2 regions of the Anaerobacillus sp. QJM3NY_32 genome follow, and region 2 is predicted to be linked to the other one. Evidence: riboswitches for the same ligand, from Rfam matches in the RefSeq annotation. Region 2 holds a riboswitch; the other holds the start of a gene.
The links. A riboswitch is a leader RNA that binds a small molecule or an ion and turns the genes downstream of it on or off. The one in region 2 is predicted to bind cobalamin.

Region 1 (3,348 bases), 1.2 Mb from region 2:
TTATCAACCTTATGAAGGATCTGTTCTCCTTCACCCTGATGTTTATTTGGAATAAATCTTAGGAGAAATGGGCTTAATTTATGATCATCTTTAAGAAAATAGAATAAGACAAAAGGTACGATTACAAGGACTGTCGTAGCACTTGTTAATGCACTCACAACCTGCATAATATGATCACCGAGGCTTTGCGTTAAATTACCTAAATAGCTCGTTGCTTTTTGTTGAAGGTTTTCTACAGAAAGCATCCCCATATCATTTTTCTCCATCATTTTCTCAGCTTCTTTTGCTGATTCTTTCAGCTTCTCAGGCAACTCCTTCGAAAACTCTGAAACCTGACTCTGAATCGGATTTGCTAGAAAAGTGAATCCAGTATAGAGGATACCCGCAATCCCTATAAACACAATTAAAATCGCGACAATATCTGATACAAATGGAATCTTTTTTAATAACTTAACAATAGGCTTGATTGCATAATACAAAAAACCAGCAATTAGTACTGGATAAAACAATGTACCTATAATTGTTTTCACCGGTTTCAATAAATCTAATTCTGTCAAAAAGAAAAAACAGATTAATAATAGAATAATACCTGTTATATACTTGAAGAAATCATGTCTAATCCACATTGGCCGTCTCCTTTGTTTTTATTCATTTCACTCTCATCCCTATACCACTCAACACTCTTTTACTAACTTGATTTCCACAAAAAGTTTCCGATTCCAGGGGATCTAAAAAGGAACCTCTCTCGTAAATATTGTTTCTATAAGAGTGAGGGGTGATTCCCTCTCCAATCAGCTAAATATGGTTTTAAATACAAAACTACCATCTTTTAGGAATGAACCAAAATATAACGATAAAATGTCTCACGACTAACAAAAGAGAGCCGGAATACTCCAGCCCTCTTTTCTGGTTATAACAACGTTAGGATTCCCCCTAGATTCTTGCTTGTTTCTTTACGATCTAATCTTGTTTGAGCTCTTTTTTGGGCTAGCTCGTTAAGCTGCTTTTCCCCTTCAGTTTCCGGCTGAATTCCAGGTACTTTCATTGGTCTACCGTCGAGAAGGGCTACAAACGTAATAAAACACGTCGCTGCTATACGATTGGCACCCGTTAAAAGGTGTTCGGCGTTTACTTTCACAAAAACTTCCATTGAGCTTTTACCTGTCCATATGACAAAAGCTTCATAATGAATCGAATCCTCTTCCGTTATAGGATGTAAAAACTCCACCGTATCCATAGACACTGTCACGCATTCTAGACGAGAATGCCTTGTCGCCGCGATTGATGCTAGCATATCCATATCGGCAAGGAGTTTACCCCCAAATAATGTTCCATGGCTGTTAAGGTCAGGCGGAAAAATACGGCTGCTCTTATACACTCTTGATTCGCTTACATTCTTTTTCATATCATCTCTCCTTTTCTAAACAATAAAAAATGCATACTCTTTTCATAAGAGCATGCATAACAAATAGACTTTTCCCAGTCTTCTCCGTTACACCCCCCTATCGTCCGTAGGTCAATCAGTGCTTTAGAAAAGGCAGGTCTCCTGGCTTGAAGCTTTGTTGAACGAATGCCCCTTCCCTATCATTGATAAGTGGGGTAACGCACCGTCCTTACTTCTTACAGTGGCGGGACCGCATTGGATTTTCACCAATTTCCCTATTAAGTACTGGAATCAGTACACCTTTTCCATTTTATTCAATTGTACTTCTCTATTCTTCATGCCGGGGATCCAAAAGTCAATACCATTCGTTAATCAAACGTTTGTTTAACTATTTATACCTTAAACAAACGTTTATTTAATGATTTTTCCGCCTGCAGAGGAACCAATTAATTAGAATGCAACAAAAAAAAGACGCCTTCACAGCGCCTTTATTTATTCGTCGGTTGAATCCTCAACCATTTGTTTTAATTCAGATAAACTAGTTCCGTCAAAACGCTTACCATCTACAAATAAGGTAGGCGTTTCTGAAACATTCTTTTTATTTGCATAAGCAAGGTCAGCTTCTACTCGTTTCTCACCTGCACCACTCTTATAGGCTTTAACAACTCTGTCCGTTTCTTCTTCACTAACTAGACCACTAAGGGTTTTCGTTAAGAAAGATTCAGTTAAAACATCTTTCGTCTCAGATCCTTTTTTATGTTTGTCATACAGAACATGATGAAATTGCCAAAATACATCATTACCTAATTCTTGATAAACAACCTCAGCAAATTCAGCAGCCCTCGTGGAATCTTTATAGAGGAACGGATAATGGACAAAGTAAAATTTTGCTTTCTCAGTTGCTAATAATTCCTCTTGGATTTTTGGAAGCAAAGATTCATTAAAGGATTGACATGAAGAGCATTTATAATCACCAAATTGCACAATTTCAACTGGCGCTGTTTCCTCACCCAAGTGCGGTTGAGAATCTAATTTAAATCCTTTTGTATTTGCAAATGGATGAAACAGAAAGTTAATAAACAAAAATAGAATAACGAGTCCCGCAAATAATAATAACCATCTGGCACCCGGTTTTAACTTCTTTTTTGGTTTAGCCATTCAGTCACTTCCTCTTTAATCCTTTGTTACTTTCTCCTGATCGATCTTAAACGACCAACCTTTTCTCTTAAGGTATGTTGAAAGACTATATGGACCGCCGCCTCCTAGAAATAAAGACACTGACATAGCTAGAAAAGCAATGTCTAGTTCATAACCGCCCAGCATTCCAGTTGATCTCTTTACAAAGAGAAGAGCTCCTAATAAAATCATGGAAAACAGTACGCTGACAATTCGCGTTCCTAAGCCGAGAATCATCAAAACTCCTCCAGTTAACTCAACTATAGCCACAACATAAGCAAGAAAACCAGAAATACCGATTGTCTCAAAAAAAGCTACTGTATTCGTGATCCCTTCAGAAAACTTTAAAAAACCATGAGCAAAAAAAAGCATACCTACGACCAATCGAATTGTTAACAACCCGAGATGGGGATAGGTTTTCATTATTGATCCTCCCCAGATACTAACATTATTTGACACCGTTCGACACAGTTATCCAACTAAACGTTATCATAATGAATGCCTACATTGCAAAAGGATGAAGACCTATTTCTGCCCCCTTGCGAGTGTGGAATGCCGTATGATTTGATTGATCACTTCCGAAAATACTAACCCTACTGCAATGGATCCCGATATCATAAATGCTCTGGCTGCAAGGTTAATGGCACTATTGTAATCATTTTGAACGAAATTCCTCATCGCATCGTAAGCCAGACCACCTGGAACAAGCGGAATAATCCCCGCTACACTAAATATAATGACTGGTGTCCGATACACCTTTGCAAAAACCTGACTAATAACAGCGATGA
Region 2 (3,348 bases):
CAGAGTATTCTTTTTGGAAAATCGGATCGATTGATGCTGTAGATCCAGCTATTAAACTTGTTGAACTGTTAGGGGCAACCGCTAAAAGATAGGCATTTCTGACACCATTCGTTTGGACCCTTTCCTTAAGGGACTGCCATTTTTCACTAACGTAACCTCGTTGCTTAAAGTACTCCCCATTTTGCCAATCAGAGCCTTCAAAGAGAGAGTAGCTTCCTTTTTCAACGGCAAGCTCATGACTTGCCTGTATCGTTAAATAATTGATTGTTTCATATAGTTCGTCCGCATAGTCTGCCGCTTCCTGACTTTCCCAGACAATCTCTTTTTTCGCAAGGAGGTGATGCCAACCAAACGTTCCAAGACCAATGCTTCTATACTTCTCATTCGTTAACTGGGCTTGAGGCACTTCGATCGTATTAATATCGATCACGTTATCCAGCATTCTTACCTGAATTGGAATTAATCGCTCTAGTGCATTAGCTGCAACCGCACGCCCAAGATTAATACTTGATAGATTACAAACGACATAGTCACCAGGCGTTTTCGTAATGATAATTTTACCGTCTTTCGTGATTTCCTCTTCAACAGTCGTTGCACTCATATTTTGCATAATTTCCGTACAAAGATTGGAAGCATAGATCATACCAGCATGCTTATTCGGATTCGCTCGATTCACCGTATCTCGATAGAACATATAAGGCGTCCCAGTTTCCAATTGTGATTTCATAACTCGCTTCATAATCTCAATCGCCGGCACGGTTTTTCTTGAAAGTTCAGGATGGTTCACACATTTCCTATATTTCATACGAAACTCTCCTGATCCTTTTTCTTTGTCATAAGCATCTTCAAGAGAGAACCCCATCACCTGACGGACTTCATGCGGATCAAATAAATACCAGTCTCCACGGTCTTCCACTGTTTCCATAAAGATATCTGGAATACAAAGACCCGTGAAAAGATCATGTGTCCTCATTCGTTCGTCTCCGTTATTAAGCTTGGCATCAAGAAATTCGAAAACGTCTTTATGCCAGACATCAAGATATACAGCAACAGCACCTTGACGCTGTCCTAGCTGGTCTACGCTCACAGCTGTATTGTTTAACTGCTTCATCCATGGTAAAACCCCAGATGAATTTCCTTTAAATCCTTTAATATCACTCCCACGAGAACGAATTTTCCCGAGATATGCTCCAATTCCTCCTCCATTTTTCGAAACGGTCGCTACATCTGTATTGCTGTCATAGATTCCTCTAAGACTGTCATCCACCGTATCGATAAAGCATGAGCTTAGTTGTCCATAGCTTTTCCCTGCATTTGAAAGAGTAGGAGTTGCTACTGTCATATATAAATTAGATAGCGCCCAATACGCTTCTTCAATCAGATTTAACCTCTTATCTTTTGGTTCATTTACCATGAGCGTCATAGCAATGACTAGAAAGCGCTCTTGAGGTAATTCATACACATTCTTATCATGATCTGTAGCTAGATAGCGGTCTGCGAGCGTTCGTAGTCCGATGTATGTAAACAAACGATCTCTTGATGGCTCGATTAATTTAGCAACATGCTCTACTTCATTCTTGGAATAAGACTGAAGGAGTGCCTTGTTATAAATCCCTTCATCTGTCAGCTTTTGTAGAAGGCGATAGAAGCTTCCCCCACCATATACCTCTTTCTCAGTTCGATGTGAAAGAGACTTACGATAGAGCGAACGAAGATGAAAAGCTGCTGCCACATAAGTCCAGTCAGGTTCTGTTGCGCTAATTCGTTCAAGGGCATTTAAAACTAGAATATTACCAACCTCTTCTTGCGTTGATTCTTCTGAAATACCATCAATTGTTTTTTCAATAAAACTCTCACTAGCAAGTAACGGGTACTCATCTAGGAGCGTTCTTACTTCCTCTATCATTTTTGTTACTGTCATTTCTGCTACAGTACTCATATACCTCTCTCCTTTATCCATCCAAAATAAAAAGCTCACTCTCGGAAGAGTGAGCCTGGAGAAAACGACAACGTATAAATGAACGTACTCGTACATTTACCCTGCCATTTCTCACCCTCAACCCCCGAAGAATAGAAACGTTTTTGACTATACGGCAGGTCTACTGGCTTGTGCTTCTTCCTTGGCAAGCCTTCCCGGAATTAACTCCAGTGGCTTCTTGCCTTGTCCACACGACAGTTGCGAGGACAGCTCCGGATTCAGACCGGATTCCCTATTAAGTCGTTATACGACACCGCATACTCAATTATTTAATTACGTACAATTTACACCATATATAGTATCTGAAACACTTGATAGTTACTAAATATTGATAACCTCATCTTACATGATGCTTTAATTTAGCACAAGCTTTATTGTTACATTGACTTCGATTTATTTCAACTCTAAAGACACTCACCTATCACTTTCAACATGCTCATGCATATATTGTTGATAACTAAAAAAGTTTCCTAAAGGAAAGAAAGGTGAGTATGATGAAAAGATTATCTTCGGTTAATTTTAAGAAATTGGCTGGCTATACACAACTCTGTCAGAAATTTGGTATTTTGAGTGAACAAGAAAGCAAAGAAATTCTACAAAAGTTAAGTGAGCATAAAACATAAAGTTCTAACTACGATTGAAAAGGAAGCGAGATCACGATCCTTCCTCCCTTTTTATTGTCTTCGGCGTAAATGTTACCATTATGCTTTTCTACTATTGTTTTCGTAATCGATAGACCAATGCCAGAACCTGATTTGTCACCTGTATAGAATCGTTCAAAAACGCGCTGTGGATTCTCGCCAAAGCCTTTACCATCATCTTCAACCTCAATATAAACTTGACCATTATCTTGGTGGACATGTACTTCTATAACGGACGAAGCGAATCGAAGGGCATTACCGAATATATTCATAAAAGCTTGCTTCATTTTATCACTGTCCATCTTAACGTCTATGGCATGATCAGTGTCATACCTTACCTCTATTTGCCGTTGATGTGCAAGTGGTTTTACCGCAGTGATGACTTCCATCAACACGTGATGAAGATCGACTACTTCATAAGTAAAAGATTCATCTACTGTTTCTAACCTAGTTAAATAAGAAATGTCCTGCACGATCTTTTTTAAACGCTGCGTTTCTTTCACGATTACTTCAAGACTATACTCGACGTCCTCTCCTACGATTACTTCATCTAGAATCCCTTCCGCATTCCCTTGAATGGCCATTAGAGGTGTTTTTAATTCATGAGACGCATTTTGAAGGAATTCCTTCTGATCAAAATCATTTTTTCGAAGTTGCTCCGTTAGTTCTTGAAACGTCTTAGCAAGTTCATTGATTTCATCCTTTGTTTTAAGCGTCAACGGGGGTTGT

Region 1: linked by a shared signal. The riboswitch ahead of AC0VYH_RS02020 (acyl-CoA thioesterase) and the one ahead of AC0VYH_RS18340 (ribonucleoside-diphosphate reductase subunit alpha) in region 2 are both predicted to bind cobalamin.

Annotation. Positions count from the first base shown of each region.
Region 1 is NZ_CM149684.1:368,947-372,294, reverse strand. Features, by position in the region: gene AC0VYH_RS02025 (AI-2E family transporter) at 1-626, opposite strand, end outside; gene AC0VYH_RS02020 (acyl-CoA thioesterase) at 911-1,405, opposite strand; cobalamin riboswitch at 1,520-1,703, opposite strand; gene AC0VYH_RS02015 (DsbA family protein) at 1,877-2,542, opposite strand; gene AC0VYH_RS02010 (DoxX family protein) at 2,558-2,983, opposite strand; gene AC0VYH_RS02005 (threonine/serine exporter family protein) at 3,086-3,348, opposite strand, start outside.
Region 2 is NZ_CM149684.1:3,521,982-3,525,329, forward strand. Features, by position in the region: gene AC0VYH_RS18340 (ribonucleoside-diphosphate reductase subunit alpha) at 1-1,921, opposite strand, end outside; cobalamin riboswitch at 2,076-2,251, opposite strand; gene AC0VYH_RS18345 (sensor histidine kinase) at 2,610-3,348, opposite strand, start outside.